Regions from separate parts of the Lysobacter sp. M15 genome, predicted to be linked through region 2. Evidence: predicted binding sites of a transcription regulator. Region 2 holds the regulator's gene; the other holds the start of a gene.
What was found. The regulator HrcA, encoded in region 2, represses chaperone genes, less so after heat shock. The targets are predictions, from matches to a motif close to TTNGCACTCNNNNNNNNNGAGTGCNAA.

Region 1: the regulator HrcA is predicted to act here: its motif matches at 4,471-4,497, upstream of groES (co-chaperone GroES).

Annotation. Positions count from the first base shown of each region.
Region 1 is NZ_JAKPBV010000016.1:66,740-75,344, reverse strand. Features, by position in the region: gene aroQ (type II 3-dehydroquinate dehydratase) at 1-9, opposite strand, end outside; gene MC380_RS17100 (TlpA disulfide reductase family protein) at 161-763, opposite strand; gene dsbD (protein-disulfide reductase DsbD) at 813-3,200, opposite strand; gene cutA (divalent-cation tolerance protein CutA) at 3,206-3,550, opposite strand; gene MC380_RS17085 (helix-turn-helix transcriptional regulator) at 3,609-4,019, opposite strand; gene groES (co-chaperone GroES) at 4,544-4,831, shown strand; gene groL (chaperonin GroEL) at 4,928-6,568, shown strand; gene MC380_RS17070 (DUF4349 domain-containing protein) at 6,710-7,744, shown strand; gene MC380_RS17065 (UDP-N-acetylglucosamine--N-acetylmuramyl-(pentapeptide) pyrophosphoryl-undecaprenol N-acetylglucosamine transferase) at 7,765-8,605, shown strand, end outside.
Region 2 is NZ_JAKPBV010000005.1:287,374-295,978, forward strand. Features, by position in the region: gene MC380_RS04850 (dicarboxylate/amino acid:cation symporter) at 1-967, opposite strand, end outside; gene dnaJ (molecular chaperone DnaJ) at 1,083-2,207, opposite strand; gene dnaK (molecular chaperone DnaK) at 2,288-4,219, opposite strand; gene grpE (nucleotide exchange factor GrpE) at 4,405-4,896, opposite strand; gene hrcA (heat-inducible transcriptional repressor HrcA) at 4,981-6,063, opposite strand; gene recN (DNA repair protein RecN) at 6,137-7,813, shown strand; gene fur (ferric iron uptake transcriptional regulator) at 7,877-8,278, opposite strand; gene bamE (outer membrane protein assembly factor BamE) at 8,395-8,605, shown strand, end outside.

The sequences.
Region 1 (8,605 bases), on a different contig from region 2:
CTGTGCCATCTCGCCGGCGCCGCCGCCATGGATCGGAAGGGCGCGAGTCTGGACGAAGGCGGGGATGGTGTCCAGTTCGCCGAAATTCAGCCGCATTTCCGAATTTTAAGCGCTTGTTTGAGTGTGTGCTCTAGTCCACCGGGAACCCGCCGGATCGCGCTCATTCGGGGGTTTGCGCCATGGCCCGAGCCCAGCTGTCGATTTCGCCGGGCGCAAACGGGCCGATCCGCTGCTTCAGCAGCTTTCCGTCCGCCGAAAGCAGGACCGAGTAGGGCAGCACCCCCTTGGGATTGCCCAGGCGAACGCTGCTGTCGGTGGGGCCGGCCGTGTCGAGCAAGATCGGATAGCGCACCGGCACCCGTTCCAGGAAGGCGTCCACCGCGGCCTTGTCGTCGAGCGCGATGCCAACCACTTGCGCTCCGTTGCTTCCCTGTTCGGCGAAATAACGCTGCAGCTCCGGCATCTCCTCGATGCATGGCCCGCACCAGCTCGCCCAGAAGTTGATCAGCAGCGGGCGCCCCGCATAAGCGCCGGGCAGGGTGACGACCCCGCCCTTGAGCGCCTGCAGCGTGAGCGTGGGGATCGTCGTGCCGGGTCTGGCGACCGCGACACCCGCCGGCGGCTTCGGTGCGGTGACTGAAAGCGCACCCTGGAGCGCTCGTTGCCCGACTTCGGACCGGAGCAGTGGCCCCGGGCCAGTGGTGAGCAGGCTGGCGGCGACCCCGACCAGGCCCGCGCCCACGGCCACCAGCAGGATCCGCACGGTGCCGGATTTCATCCGCTTCGCCCGCGCCCGGCGGCGGACCGTCCGGTCATCGTGCCCGCTCCACGCGCCGGGCGAAAGCTTGCGCGTCCTCGAACCCGAACAGACGCAGCTCCCGGCGTTCCGCGCCATCGACATAGAACAGGGTCGCCGGCGGGCCGATGATCCCCAGCCGCTGCATCAGCGCCTGGTCGGTGGCGTCGTTGGCGGTCACGTCGGCCTTGAGCAGGACGAAGCCCTCGAGCGCCGCATGGACCTCGGGCGTGGGGAAGGTGTACTTCTCCATTTCCTTGCAGGCCACGCACCAGTCCGCATAGAAATCGAACAGCAGCGGCTTGCCTGCGGCTTTCGCCGCGGCCACTTCCCGGTCCAGGTCGGACAGGGACTTGATGCTGCGGAATGGCAACGCCTGGCGCTCGTCCCGCGCGCCGACGACACCGGCCAGCGGCTGCAGCGGATCGTGGCCGCCCGCCATCGCACCGAACAGCTCGGCCGCGCCCACCAGCCCGAACACGACACCGGCGAATCGCAAGGCCCAGCGCCGGCCCTCGCCCAGTGCCGGGGTGGCCAGCGAAAGGACCCACACGGCGAAGGCGAGCGCCAGCAGCCCGTACAGCGCCAGGGTGGCGGCCGCAGGCAGGATGCGCGAGAGCATCCAGATCGCCAGTCCGACGAAGACGAACCCGAACACGCGCTGGATCGCCACCATCCACGGACCGGACGTGGGCAGGCCGCGACCGGCCGCCATGCCGAAAGCCAGCAGCGGGGCGCCCATGCCCAGCGCGAGCATGAACAACGCCGCGCCGCCGAACACCGGGTCGCGGGTCTGGCCGATATACAGCACGGCCGCGGCCAGCGGCGGGGCCACGCAGGGCCCGACGATCAGCGCCGACAGTGCGCCCATCGCGGCCACGCCCATCCAGGAGCCGCCACGCTGGTGGTCGCTCAGCGCACCCAGCTTCGAGCGCCAGCTGGCGGGCAGCTGCAATTCGTACAGGCCGAACATCGACAGCGACAGCGCCACGAACAGCGCCGCGAACAGCACCAGTACCCAGGGGGTCTGGAACGCGACCTGCAGGTTGGCGCCGGCCAGCCCGGCGATCACCCCGGCAATGGTGAACACCACCGCGCTGGCGAGCACGTAGACCAGCGACAGCCAGAACGCGCGCAGGGCGCCGATGCGCTCGCCGCGTCCTGCGATCAGGCCCGACAGGATCGGGATCATCGGCAGCACGCACGGGGTGAACGCCAGCAGCAGGCCGGCCCCGAGGAAGCCGAGCAGCGCGAACCAGCGATTGGATCCGGACAGCGCGCCCGCCAGGCGCTGGTCCTCGGCCTGCACCGGCTCGCCTTGCGTGGGAGCAACGCCTATCGCAGGAGCGACGCCTTCCCTGGAAGCGACGCCTTTCGTAGGAGCGACGTCAGCCGCGACCTGTTGATCTCCCACCGTGGGGACTTCTGCGTTGGCATCGTTGGGGCCTTTGGGGGAAGGGCTCGCGACTGACGTCGCTCCTATCGGGGCTTCGGATCGGAGCTTGCCGGCGGGAATCGACACCGCCACCCGCCGCGTCATCGGCGGATAGCAGATTCCACCGGTCTGACAGCCCTGGAACGTTGCGACCAGGACCGCCTTGGCCGCGTCGGTGCGTTCGCGCAGCAGCGGCAACGGCACGTCGATCTGGTCGAAGTAGACGATGACGTTGCCGAAATACTCGTCGTGATAGCTCACCCCCCGCGGCCAGCCGGGCCCGGCGGTGGCGATGCCGTCGGCGCCCTCCAGCCGGAAGCTGCTGCGATCGCGATACAGGTAGTAGCCCTTCGCTGGCGTGAAGCGCAGCAGCAGGGTGTTGCCATCGCCGGCGATCGCTTCGAAGCCAAACGCCTGCTCGGGCGGTAGCGGCATGGCGTCTGTGCCTGTTGCGGCCACCCCGGGAGCAGGCGCCGCGCCCTGGCCTGTGAGCGCACGGCCCAACGAGGCCAGTCCCGTGTTTGACGGCTGCGAAGGCGCGGGCAGCGCCACGGTCACGGTGCGCGTCTGCGGCGGATAACAGATGCCCAGGTCGGCGCAGCCCTGGTACTTGACCTTGAGGGCGATGCTGCCCGCTGGTGCCACGACCTGCTCGAGCGTGCCGCGCACCGCACCGCGAAAGGTTTCGACGCGACCGAAGAATTCATCGGTGTGCGCCTCGCCGCGCGGCAGGGCAATTGCCGCGGCCTGGCCGGTGGCGTCGGCGGGGACCGCCGAGATCCGGTGTCGGTACAGGTAGTACCCCTCGGCGATGGTCCAGTCCAGGGCGATCCGGTCCGGGCCGATGGCGCGCGCACTCAGCGCAAAGGCCTCGTCCACCGGCAGCAGATCGTCCTCGTCGATCGCCAGCGCCGGAACGGCGAACAGCAGCAACAGCAACGAAGTCAGGGCGCGCAACGACAGGGACATGGTGTTCAGTTCGAGAGGGATCCGGATCCGGCCGCGGATTCCGCGGCGATCCAGTCCAGATAGGCAGGCAATCCGTCGGCGATTTCGACCGCGATCAGTTCCGGCAGTTCGTACGGATGCAGCGCGACGAGGCGTTCGCGCAGCTTAGCGAACCGCTGTTGGGTCGTCTTGACCAGGATGAGCACTTCGCCGGCGCGCTCGACCTTTCCCTGCCACCGGTACACCGATTGCACGCCAGGCAGCAGGTTCACGCAGGCGGCCAGCTGCTCGCCTACCAGCGTGTCGGCGATATGCCGGGCGGTAGCTTCGTCGGGGCAGGTGCTGAGGCAGAGCAGGGCCGGCACGGGCAGATCCGGGCATCGAGGGCCCGCTAGGGTAGCCGAGCACCGGGCGCGGCCGGCGGCGGCACTAGGACGACGGCTTGGAGGTCCTGGCGGCGCGACTCCGGCCCAGGCGCTGATGCGCCAGCTCTTCCACCAGTTCCACCAGCGCCATGCGGCCGCGGCTGGGCGCGTCGCGAAACGCCAGCAGCAGGCGCATTTCCAGTGGATCGTCGACCAGCAGGGCATCCGCGGCCGCGACCGAGTACTGCGCGACTTCGGGGCCCAGGGTCATCGGGCCGCGCCCTGTGGCCAGCCATTCGAACTGGGTTCCGGTGGTGGTGGCGATTTCACGCAGATGCGCCATCCGTGGATTCTTGCCCTGTGGTGACTCCCAGTGACTGACCGCACTGCGCTGGACCCCCACGGCCAGCGCCAAAGCGGTCTGGGTCAGGCCCGCATGGCGGCGGGCCATCCGGATCCGGGCTTGCAAGCTCATGCCAACTCCCTGGCCAAATGTCATGGCAGCCACAGTAAACAACGCGTGCGCGACCGGTTAGCCGCAAATGATAGCGATGGTCACTATGTGAGCAACAGTAGGCACAAATTGTCTACTTTCGGTCACCAAGGGGCGTATTGATCCGATGCGGGTATGCAATCGGGCCGATCGGGGTCCCCGGCCACCATTAGCAGGCGCTGCCTAGGGTCTGCCCCAGCTTTCGCTTTGGTATTGGCACGGGCGATGCTGCATCCACACCGGTTGGAGACCGGTTTCGACAGGAGTCGGGTCTCGGGGGGACACGGCCAGGACAGCCGGGCCAGGAACAGGCGTTATCTCCCAAGCGCGCATGGACCCCATGCGCGCTTTTTTCATTTCGGCCCTTGAAGGCCAGGACCGCAGCCCCATATGCAGTCGCGTCCCGCCTAGCGGGTTCTTTGTGTCGGCAATTCTGGCAGTCGCCCTGTGCGGCTGCTAAAATTCCGCTTCTTCTTTTGTCCAATCAATCACTTGCAGAGGGTGCCATGAATCTCAAGCCGCTCTACGACCGCGTGGTCGTCAAGCCCATCGAAGCCGACGAAGTCACCGCCGGCGGCATCGTCATCCCCGACAACGCCAAGGAAAAGCCGACCAAGGGCGAAGTGCTCGCGGTGGGCGAGGGCAAGGCCCTGGACAACGGCAGCGTGCGCGCGCCGAAGGTCAAGGTCGGCGACAAGGTGATCTACGGCCAGTACTCGGGCAGCGCTTACAAGCTCGACGGCGTCGAATACAAGATCGTGCGCGAGGACGACATCCTCGCCATCGTCGGCTGAGCGTAGGGCGGGCCCAAGCCCGCCGTTTCGCAATCTCCTTTTCCTGACGGCGGGTCGAAACCCGCCCTACGAATCACAACTTCGGAGTTAGCAACAATGGCTGCCAAAGAAATCCGTTTCGGCGAAGACTCCCGCGCGCGCATGCTGCGCGGCGTCAACATCCTCGCCAATGCCGTCAAGGCCACCCTCGGCCCGAAGGGCCGCAACGTCGTGCTCGAGAAGAGCTATGGCGCGCCGACGATCACCAAGGACGGCGTCTCCGTCGCCAAGGAAATCGAGCTGGCCGACAAGTTCGAGAACATGGGCGCGCAGATGGTGAAGGAAGTCGCGTCCAAGACTTCCGACAACGCCGGTGACGGCACCACCACCGCCACCGTGCTGGCCGCCGCACTGATCCGCGAAGGCATGAAGGGCGTGGCCGCGGGCATGAACCCGATGGACCTCAAGCGCGGCATCGACAAGGCGGTGATCGCCGCCGTCGAGCAGCTCAAGAAGATCAGCAAGCCAACCGCCGACGACAAGGCGATCGCCCAGGTCGGCACCATCTCGGCCAACAGCGACGAGTCGATCGGCACGATCATCGCCGACGCGATGAAGAAGGTCGGCAAGGAAGGCGTGATCACGGTCGAGGAAGGTTCGGGCCTGGAGAACGAGCTGGATGTGGTCGAGGGCATGCAGTTCGACCGCGGCTACCTGTCGCCGTACTTCATCAACAACCAGCAGTCGATGTCGGCCGAGCTGGATGATCCCTTCATCCTGCTGCACGACAAGAAGATCTCGAACGTGCGCGACCTGCTGCCGGTGCTGGAAGGCGTGGCCAAGTCGGGCAAGCCGCTGCTGATCGTCGCCGAGGAAGTGGAAGGCGAGGCGCTGGCGACCCTGGTGGTCAACACCATCCGCGGCATCGTCAAGGTATGCGCGGTCAAGGCGCCGGGCTTCGGCGATCGTCGCAAGGCGATGCTCGAGGACATGGCGATCCTGACCGGCGGCACCGTGATCTCCGAGGAAGTGGGCCTGACCCTGGAGAAGGCCACGATCAAGGATCTGGGCCGCGCCAAGAAGGTGCAGATCAGCAAGGAAAACACCACCATCATCGACGGCGCCGGCGAGAGCTCGGGCATCGAAGGCCGGATCAAGCAGATCAAGGCGCAGATCGAGGAGACCTCTTCCGATTACGACCGCGAGAAGCTGCAGGAACGCGTGGCCAAGCTGGCCGGCGGCGTGGCGGTGATCAAGGTCGGTGCCTCGACCGAGATCGAGATGAAGGAAAAGAAGGCGCGCGTCGAAGACGCCCTGCACGCCACGCGTGCGGCGGTGGAAGAAGGCGTGGTGCCGGGCGGCGGCGTTGCGCTGGTGCGCGCGCTGCAGGCCATCGGCGAGCTCAAGGGCGCCAACGAAGACCAGAACCACGGCATCGCCATCGCCCTGCGCGCGATGGAAGCGCCGCTGCGCGAGATCGTCACCAACGCCGGTGAGGAGCCTTCGGTCGTCCTCAACAAGGTCAAGGACGGCAAGGACAACTTCGGCTACAACGCCCAGACCGGCGAATACGGCGACATGATCGCGTTCGGCATCCTGGATCCGACCAAGGTCACGCGTTCGGCACTGCAGAACGCAGCCTCGATCGCCGGGCTGATGATCACCACCGAGGCCATGGTGGCCGATGCGCCGAAGAAGGAAGAGCCGGCGATGCCACAGGGCGGCGGCATGGGTGGCATGGGCGGCATGGATTTCTGATCCGGATCGTCGACGCCGCAATCGCAACACCGGAAGGCCCGCGCAAGCGGGCCTTCCTTTTTGGGGCCGGCCCACGGCGCCCCCTAACCCCGCCGGCTGCGGCGATGCGTTGATGGAGCACCTTCACAAGGAGAACGTGGCATGGCCCGGCTCGATCCCCGTGTATTCCTGGCCGCAGCTTTGCTGGCCGCGTTGTTAGCCTGCAGCGACCAGCCTCAAACCGAGTCTTCCGTTGCCGCCGATGCGGCGATGCCCGCGGCCGGCCGTGCCCAGGCGGGCTCTGCGCATGCCACCGCCGCCGCGGAGGAAGCCAAGGCCGTGGCCCAGGTGCAGCAGCCGGGAGTGGCCGCCGACCAGCTCGCATCCAGCGCCAATACCGCGACCGGTCCGCAGCGGCGCTTCGTGCGCACGGCCGATGCCAGCTTCCAGGTCCAGGACGTGTATGCCTCGACCCTGGCGATCGAGGATGCTGTGGCCGCCGAAGGCGGTTTCGTGGTGCGCAACAGCATCAGCACGCAGACGATCCGCCAGCTTGAACGTCCGTTGGGCGATTTCAAGCGCCTGCAGTTGTCGGAGGTCGTCACCCAGGGATCGCTGGTGGTTCGGGTGCCAGGCGAGCGCACCCAGTCGTTCCTGCGCGTGATCGCCAGGCAGATGCAGTTCCTGGATACGCGCAACTTCGAAGCCAATGATGTGCAGTTCGAGCTGCTGCGCCGTCAGCTGGCTTTCGCGCGCGCGCAGGAGCTGCAGCAGGCGATCCGCAGCGCGGCCGCGCAGCCGGCCAGGACCGGAGAAAAGATCGACGCGCTCGCTGCGCGTGAGCAGATGCTTGCGATCCGCGATGAGGCCACGGTCGCGCAGCGCGAGCTGGAAGACCGGATCGCCTTCAGCACGCTGCGGCTGGAGCTGCATGAGCCCTCGCAGGTACGCGAAAACACGGTGCCTGATACTGCCGCGCTGCTCCGAGACCGCGGCCCAGGCTTCTTTGCCGAAATGGGCGAAGCGCTCGGCACGGGTTGGCGTGCGCTGCTCGCGGCGACGGTGTTCGCGACCCGGCTGTGGCCGCTCGGGATCGGGCTGGCGGTCATCGCCTGGGTCATCGGGCGCCTGCGCCGCGCGCGTCGCTCGGGGTACAACGAGGCAGTGAGCAGGCGCACCGCCGACCCGGGCGGATGATGATCGGCGACAATCCGCCGATGCCGACCGACAAACCGCTTCCTGCTCCGACCATCGCCCTCGCCGCCGGCGGCACCGGAGGCCATCTGTTCCCGGCCGAGGCGCTGGCGCGCGAGCTGATGGCGCGTGGCCACGCCGTGGTGCTGTATACCGAGCAACGCGGCGCGCAGTACGTGCAGGCACTGCAGGGCATCGAACACGTGGTCCTGCCGGCACGCAGCCTGGCCGGCGGACTGGCGGGCAAGGCAGCCGCCGGTGCGACGATCCTGCGCGCGCTGTTGCAGGCGCGCGCCGACATGAAGCGCCGCAAGGTGGCCTTGGTAGCCGGATTCGGCGGCTATCCCAGCTTCGCGCCGGCGCTGGCCGGCAGGAGCTTGGGCCTGCCGCTGCTTCTGCACGAACAGGCCACGCGCTTGAGCATGACCAACCGGCAGCTGCTGCGTTTCGCAGGCGCCGTGGCTTCCTCGTTTCCCTCCATCGCCGGCACGGAAGGGTTCGATTCGACTCGCGTGACGGTGACCGGCAACCCGGTGCGGGCGTCGATCCTGGAGGCGCGCGCCGCGTATCCCCGCTTCGACGCGGATGCGCCGCTGCGGCTGCTCGTGGTCGGCGGCAGCCAGAGCGCGCGCATCTTCGGAGAGATCGTGCCGCCTGCGCTGCTTGCCTTGCCCAAGGCGCTGCGCCGTCGCCTGCAGCTGTCGCTCCAGTACAAGGGCGAGGATGCCGATGTCCTCGCCGCGCGCCTGCGCGATGGCGGTATCGCCGCCGACATCCGTCCGTTCTTCGACGACATGGGCGCACAGCTGGCGCAGGCGCACCTGATCATTACCCGTGCCGGCGCCAGTACCGCGGCCGACCTGC
Region 2 (8,605 bases):
CCACGCCCACCGCCTGGGCAATGAAGATCGCGGCCATGGTCAGGTAGATGCAGGTTCCGTCCAGGTTGAAGGAGTAACCGGTCGGCACGACCAGGCCCACCACCGCGCGGTCGCAGCCGACGTCCTCCAGACGGTTGAGCAGGCGCGGCAGCGCGGATTCCGAACTCGACGTGCCCAGCACCAGCAGCAGCTCGCCGCGGATGTACTTGATGAATTGCCACAGCGAGAAGCCGGACAGCCGCGCCACCAGTCCGAGCACCACGAACACGAACGCAAAACAGGTCAGGTACACCGAAGCCAGCAGCCAGCCGAGCGAGGCGAGCGAACCCAGGCCGAACTTGCCGATGGTGAAGGCCATCGCACCGAACGCACCGATCGGCGCCAGCCGCATGATCATGCCGACGATGTTGAAGAACACGTGCGACAGGTCTTCGGCGATGTCCAGCATGCGCTGGCCCACCCTGCCCATCTGGGTGAGCGCCACGCCGGTAAGGATGGCCACCAGCAGCACCTGCAGCAGCTTGCCCTCGGTGAACGCGGACAGGAAATCGTGCGGGATGATGTCGAGCAGAAAGGGGATCGTGCCCTGCTCGTGCGCGGCCTGCTGGTACTGGGAGACGCCCGAGGCATCGATCTGCGCCGGATCGATGCCCATGCCGGCGCCGGGCCTGACCAGGTTGGCCACCACCAACCCGATTACCAGGGCCAGGGTGGTGAGCACCTCGAAATAGATCAGCGCCTTGAGCCCGATCTTGCCGACATGTCTCAGGTCCCCGATCTTGGCGATGCCGGCAACAATGGTCAGGAAGATCACGGGGGCGATGATCATCTTCACGAGCTTGATGAAGCCATCGCCCAACGGCTTCATCTGCTGGCCGAGCTCGGGCCGGAACTGGCCCAGCACGATGCCGATCGCGATCGCGATCAGCACCTGGACGTAGAGGTTCTTCCACCAGCCTTTCGCCATGCTGGCGAGGCTAGCATGCGTAGGTCGGGGCTACGTCCCCGACGGATGCGTGGTGCCGCGCGGGGCGTGATGTCTCGTACGCGTAACCGGGAAGCGTCGGCCGCGTAGGGCCGACCTACGACACCATGCGATCCCAGAACCCCTTCACCCCATCGATGAAGGTGCTGGATCGGGGCGAATGGCGACGCGCGCCTTCGCCGCTGAAGGTCGCTTCGAATTTGTCCATCAGATCGCGCTGTTCGGCGGTGAGATTGACCGGGGTTTCCACCACCACCTTGCAGTACAGGTCGCCGGGCGCGCGGCTGCGCACGGACTTGACGCCCTTGTCGCGCAGGCGGAAGACCTTGCCGGTCTGGGTCTCGGCGGGAATGCGGATTTCGGCCTCGCCGCCCAGCGTGGGGACGCGCACCGTATCGCCGAGCGCAGCCTGGGAGATGCGAATCGGCACCTCGCAATGCAGGTCGTCGCCATCGCGCTCGAAGATCTCGTGCGGGCGTACCCGCACTTCCACGTACAGGTCTCCGGGCGGTGAGCCCGCAGGCCCCGCCTCGCCCTCGCCGGCCAGGCGGATGCGGTCTCCGCTGTCCACGCCTGCCGGGATCTTGACCGACAGGATCTTCTCTTCCTCGACCCGGCCGTTGCCGTGGCAGATCTTGCACGGGTTGGCGAAGGTCTTGCCGCGGCCGCCGCAGTGCGGACACGGCTGCTGCATGGTGAAGATGCCGCGCTGCATGCGCACCTGGCCACGGCCGTGGCAGGTGGCGCAGGTGTCGAGCTTGCCGTCTTCCGAACCGGTGCCCTTGCACGGCTCGCAGGCCGCGAGCGTGGGCAGCTCGATGCGCTTCTCGACGCCGGCGACGGCCTCCTCGAGATCGAGCTCCATCACATAGCCCACGTCGGCGCCGCGGCGCGGGCCACGCGAGGCACCGCCACCAAAGATGTTGCCGAAGATGTCGCCGAAGATGTCGCCGACGTCGTGGAAGCCCGGCCCGGCGTTGCCGCCGCCCATCCCGTGCTCGAACGCAGCGTGCCCGTGCTGGTCGTACATGCGGCGCTTGCCGCCGTCGGACAGCACTTCGTAGGCCTCCTTGCACTCCTTGAACTTCTCGAGCGCGTCGGTATCCGCAGAATTGCGGTCCGGGTGGTACTTCATCGCGCAGCGGCGATAGGCCTTCTTCAGCTCATCCTCGCTCGCGTTGCGCGCGACGCCGAGGACTTCGTAGTAATCGCGCTTGCTCATCGCCGCCTGCTCATTTGCAACCTGCCTTCCTCAACACAACGGGCAGGACCTGCCTGCCCGTTGTCAGCTGCCATCGTCGATCAGGCCTGCTTGTCGTCGTCTTTCACTTCGGTGAACTCGGCGTCGACAACGTCCTCGCCCTTGGCGGATGAGGATGCGCCTGCACCACCCTGGCCTTCCGTGCCCGGCTGCTGGGCGGCGGCGGCCGCTGCGAACAGCGCCTGCGCCGCTTCTTCCAGTGCCTTGCTCTTGGCCTCGATCTGGGCCTTGTCGTCGCCCTTCATCGCGGTCTCGACCTCGGCGATCGCGCCCTCGGCGCGCCCGATCAGCTCGCCTCCGACCTTGTCGCCGTTGTCCTTGATCGCGCTGCGGGTCGCATGCACCAGCGCGTCGGCCTGGTTGCGGGCGTTGACCAGCTCATGGAACTTCTTGTCCTCCTCGCGATGGGCCTCGGCGTCCTGCACCATCTTCTGGATCTCGTCGTCCGACAGGCCCGAGCCCGCCTTGATCTCGACCTTCTGTTCCTTTCCGGTCTTCTTGTCCTTGGCAGTGACGTGGACGATGCCATTGGCGTCGATGTCGAAGGAGACCTCGATCTGCGGCATGCCGCGCGGAGCGGAATCGATACCGGTCAGATCGAAGCGGGCCAGCGACTTGTTGTAGCGGGCCTGTTCGCGCTCGCCCTGCAGCACGTGCACGGTTACCGCGGACTGGTTGTCCTCGGCGGTGCTGAAGGTCTGCGAGGCCTTGGTCGGGATGGTGGTGTTCTTGTCGATGATTTTGGTGAACACGCCACCCAGGGTCTCGATGCCCAGGCTCAGCGGGGTCACGTCGAGCAGCAGCACGTCCTTGACGTCGCCCTGCAGCACGCCACCCTGGACCGCGGCGCCCACGGCGACCGCCTCGTCCGGGTTCACGTCCTTGCGCGGCTCCTTGCCGAAGAACTCGGCCACGGCCTGCTGCACCTTGGGCATGCGGGTCTGGCCGCCGACCAGGATCACCTCGCTGATGTCGCTCGAGCGCAGGCCGGCATCGTTCAGCGCCACGCGGCACGGCTCGATGGTCTTCTTCACCAGATCGTCGACCAGCGACTCCAGCTTGGAGCGGGTCAGCTTGATGTTGAGGTGCTTCGGACCCGAGGCATCCGCGGTCACGTACGGCAGGTTGACGTCGGTCTGCTGCGAGCTGGACAGCTCGATCTTGGCGCGCTCGGCCGCATCCTTCAGGCGCTGCAGCGCCAGCGGATCCTTGCGCAGGTCGATGCCCTGCTCCTTCTGGAACTCGTCGACCAGATAGTCGATGACGCGCTTGTCGAAGTCCTCGCCGCCCAGGAACGTGTCGCCGTTGGTGGACAGCACTTCGAACTGCTTCTCGCCGTCGACTTCGGCGATCTCGATGATCGACACGTCGAAGGTGCCGCCGCCCAAGTCGTAGACCGCGATCTTGCGGTCGCCACCGGCCTTGTCCAGGCCGTAGGCGAGTGCCGCGGCGGTGGGCTCGTTGATGATGCGCTTGACGTCGAGTCCGGCGATCTTGCCGGCGTCCTTGGTCGCCTGGCGCTGGCTGTCGTTGAAGTAGGCCGGCACGGTGATGACCGCTTCGGTCACGGTCTCGCCCAGATAGGCCTCGGCGGTCTTCTTCATCTTCTCGAGGATGCGCGCGGAAACTTCCTGCGCGGACAACTTCTTGCCGTCGCTGGTCGCGACCCAGGCATCGCCGTTGTCGTGCTCGACAATCGCATATGGCACCAGGTCCAGGTCCTTCTTGACTTCGGCATCGCTGAACTTGCGCCCGATCAGGCGCTTCACCGCGTAGAACGTGTTCTTGGGATTGGTTACCGCCTGGCGCTTGGCCGAGGCGCCGACCAGGACCTCGCCGTCCTTGGTGTAGGCCACGATCGAAGGCGTGGTGCGGTCGCCTTCGGAATTCTCGATCACGCGGGTCTTGCCGCCCTCCATGATCGCCACGCACGAATTGGTCGTGCCCAGGTCGATGCCGATGATCTTGCCCATGATGCTGCTCCCTCTCGATTGCTTATGTGTGCGGGCGCCGCTGCGCCGATGTGCGGTATTTAGGGGTTCGGGTGGTCGATTCAAGGGCCGGGGCCCAGCCGCGTGCGCCTGTGTCGCAGGACGGCAGGCCTGCCTCGCTCAGGGCAAAAGGCCGCACCTTCGAATCGACACCCGTTCCCGCTGCGCTAGTCCTTTGCCACCACCACCAGCGCCGGACGCAGGAGGCGATCATTCAGCACATAGCCCTTCTGGAAGGTCTGGGCTACCGCGCCAGGTGGGACGCCTTCGGCTTCGACCACGCTCATGGCCTGGTGACGCTCGGGGTCGAAACTGTCGCCGGAAGCCGGGGCGATTTCGCTCAGCCCGTTCTTCTCGGCGATGGTGTGCAGCTGCTTCAGGGTGAGCTCCAGGCCGGCGCGCAGCGGATCGTTCTGGGCGGCGTTCGCCAGCCCGGCTTCCATGCTGTCGAACAGCGGCAACAGCTCGCCCAGCAGGCGCTCGTTGGCGAACCTGCGGGCGTTGTCGACGTCGCGCGCCAGGCGCTTGCGCTGGTTCTCCAGGTCGGCGCGCTCGAGCAGCGATTGCGCCCGGAGCTGCTCGAGCTCGCCCTTCAGCGCCTCGATCTGGTCCTCAAGGCTGTCCTGGGCGGCAGTGGCAGCACCGTCGGTTTGGGGCAAGCCCTCTTCGTCGGCCGCGGGATCGGTCGTGTGGTTCATCGGTCGCGAGCTTCCAGGCGGTCGGTCGGCCGCCCAACCCCGTCCCTATGAGGGCTGCCCTTCCGGATTCAAGGCGCCACCCAGGACATCGGCGGCCGCCTGCACCAGCGGGATGACCCGCTCGTAGGCCATGCGCGTGGGGCCGATCACCCCCAGCACCCCGAGCACCTTGCCGCCCGATGCGTAGGGCGCGGTCACCAGCGACACGCCTTCCAGCGGTGCCAGCCCGGTTTCCTCGCCGATGAAGATCCGCACGCCCGGCGCGCGGATGGTGCGTTCGAGCAGCTGCAGGATCTCGCGCTTGCGGGCGAAGGCCTCGAACAGTTCGCGCAGGCGATCCAGGTCCGAGAGGTCCTGCACCCCGATCAGCCGGTTCTGCCCGGCCAGCAGGATGTCCTCCGCCCCCGTGCTGCCGGCTGCCAGCGCCTGCTCGGCCAGCTCCACGCTGCTTTCCAGCAGCCTGCCCATCTCGTCGCGGGCATTGCGCAGCTCATGCAGCAGGCTGGCGCGGATCTCGGTCAGCGGCCGGCCGGCGAAGTGCTGGTTCAGGTAGTTGGAGACCTTTTCCAGCTCGCCTGCGTCGAACAACCTCCGTGTATGGATGATGCGGTTCTGCACGTCGTTGTCGGCGAACACCAGGATCGCCAGCACGCGTTGTCCATCCAGCGGCACGAAATCGATGTGCCGGAAGGCGAACTGTTCGCGCTTGGGTGCACTGACCACGCCCACGAAATGGGTCATGGCCGAGAGCAGCTCGGAGGCGTTTCCGAGCAACGACTGGGTGCTGGTGCCGCTGGCGATTTCGCTGCGCAGTCGCGCCAGTTCGGTCTCGCGCAGCGGCTTGACCTGCAACAGCGAGTCGACGAACACCCGGTAGCCCTGCACGGTAGGGACGCGCCCGGCCGACGTGTGCGGCGCGCTCAGCAGCCCGATGTCTTCCAGGTCGGCCAGGATGTTGCGGATCGTGGCCGGGCTGACGTCCAGGCCGGCGTGCCGCGCCAGGGTCTGCGACCCGACCGGCTCGCCATCGTGGATGTAGCGGCCGATCAGGGTGCGCAGCAGCTGTCGCGCCCGGGGATCGAGCCGGTCGGGGGCGGTGCCGCTGTCGTCGCGCCTGCTGCGAATCATGGATGGCATATATGCCGACCACGCTGCCGGCGCAAGCCGGCGCCCACCTCGGCTCAGGCACAATTCCAACCGCATGCTGACCCAACTATCCATCCGCGACTTTGCCGTCGTCCGCGCCGCCGAGCTGGAGTTCGGGCCTGGCCTCACGGTGATTTCCGGCGAAACCGGCGCCGGCAAGTCGTTGCTGGTCGATGCGCTGGGGTTCCTGTCCGGCCAGCGTGCCGACAGCGGCATGGTCCGGCACGGGGCGGAGCGCGCCGAGTTGTCCGCGCAGTTCGACCTGATCGACGCGCCGTCGGCTCGCGATTGGCTGAACGAGCAGGACATGCTAGACGACGCCAGCAGCAGGGAGTGCCTGCTGCGCCGCACCCTGCGCGCCGATGGTGGTTCGCGCGCGTGGATCAACGGCCGCCCGGCGACCCTGGCGCAGCTGGCCGCACTGGCTGCATGCCTGGTCGAAATCCATGGGCAGCACGAACATCAGGCATTGCTGTCGAAGGCGGCGCAGCTCGCGCTGCTGGATGATTTCGGCGGCCACGGCGCGGCGCTCGCCGCAGTCCGCGACGCCGCAACGACCTGGAGCGCCCTGCTGCGCGAGCGCGAACACCTGTCCGGCCAGGGCGATGTGAGCGACCGCATCGCCCTGCTCGAACACCAGCTGGGCGAACTCGAACGCGAAACCCTTGAGCCCGATGCCATCGCCGAACTGGTGGCCGCGCATCGCCGCCAGGCGCATGCGGCGGCGTTGATCGCTGCCTGCGAATCCGCAGCCACTGGCCTGGGCGACGACGACGGCTCTGGAATCGGCAGCCTGCTGCAGCGGGTTCGCGGCGACCTGGCCCGGGTCAGCGAACACGAAGCCCGGCTGGGCGAGGTCGAAGCCATGCTCGAAGCTGCGTCGATCCAGCTTGACGAGGCCCTGCTCCTGCTCGAGCGGGTCCGCGACGACCTGGACCTGGACCCTGCCCGCTTCGACGAACTCGATCAGCGCCTGGGCCGCCTGCATGAGCTGGGACGCAAGCACCGCGTCGCGCCCGACGCGCTGGCCGGGATGCGCGACGCCGTCTGTGCAGAGCTCGAAGCCCTGCGCGGCGCGGGCGAGCGCCTGGTGGCGCTCGACGCGGAAATCGACGCCGCTGCGGCGCGCTGGCGCGATGCCGCGCAGGTCCTGACGGACGCCCGGAAACAGACCGCGGCCACCCTGGGACAGCGCACCACGGCCTTGATCGGCGAACTGGGCATGGGTGGCGGACGCTTCGAGATCGCGGTCGAACCCGCCAATCGCGATCGCCCCGACCCGCACGGCGCCGAGCGGGTGGAATTCCTGGTCTCCGCCAATGCCGGCCAGCCCCCGCGCCCGCTGCGCAAGGTCGCTTCTGGCGGCGAACTTTCACGGATCTCCCTCGCGATCGAGGTTGCCGCGCTCGGCCACGACCTGGTCCCGACCATGGTGTTCGACGAAGTCGATTCGGGCATCGGCGGTGCCGTCGCCGAGATCGTCGGCCAGAAGCTGCGCGCCCTGGGCGCGCAGCGGCAGGCGCTGTGCGTGACCCACCTGCCGCAGGTGGCGGCGCAAGGACATGCGCATTACCGGGTGAGCAAAGCCGAAGCCTCCGGCATGACCCAGAGCGCGGTCGTGGTGCTGGATGGCGGTGCCCGCGCCGAGGAACTGGCCAGGATGCTCGGTGGCGTGGAGGTCAGCCGCGAAGCGCGCGCTGCAGCCAGGCGCCTGCTGCAAAACGCACGTTGAGCGCGATGCAGGCGCGCTCCTGCCGATCGGCGCTCTTTCGCGAATGCAACCCCACGCAGCGCCTCAGCGCTTCTTGCGCACGTACAAGACCAGCGAATGGTCTTCGATCTGGTAGCCGTGGCGCGTGGCGATCTCGGCCTGCAGACGCTCGATCTCGTCGCTCTGGAATTCGATCACCTTGCCCGTATCCATGTCGACCATATGGTCGTGGTGCTCGCCGCGGTCCAGCTCGTAGACCGCGTGTCCGCCCTCGAAATTGTGCTTGAGCACCAGGCCGGCCGCCTCGAACTGGGTCAGGACCCGGTATACCGTCGCCAGACCGATCTCCTCGCCGTTCTCCAGCAGGTGCCGGTAGATGTCCTCGGCGGTCATGTGCCGCGGCCGGGTCTGTTCCAGCAGGTCCAGGATCCGCATCCGCGGGTGCGTGACCTTCAGGCCGGCCTTGCGCAGTTCTTGCGATTCCATCGTGGCTCCGTTGCGGGGCAACGCCCGCTAAACAGCGGTCGCTGCAGGCCGCGAATGCAAGCCTGCAGTGTATCATCCGCGGGTTTCCGCACCGACCCCAACGCATGCGCAAGTTCCTGCCCCAGATCGCACTCGTCGCCCTCCTGGCGTCCGCCACCGCCGGCTGCGGCATCCTGTACAAGCAGCCGATCTACCAGGGCAATTTGCTGGAGAAGGCACAGGTCGACCAGTTGCAGGCCGGCATGAGCAAGCAGCAGGTCGACGCGCTGATCGGCTCGCCGTCGATCGCCGATCCGTTCCACCACGATCGCTGGGACTACACCGCCA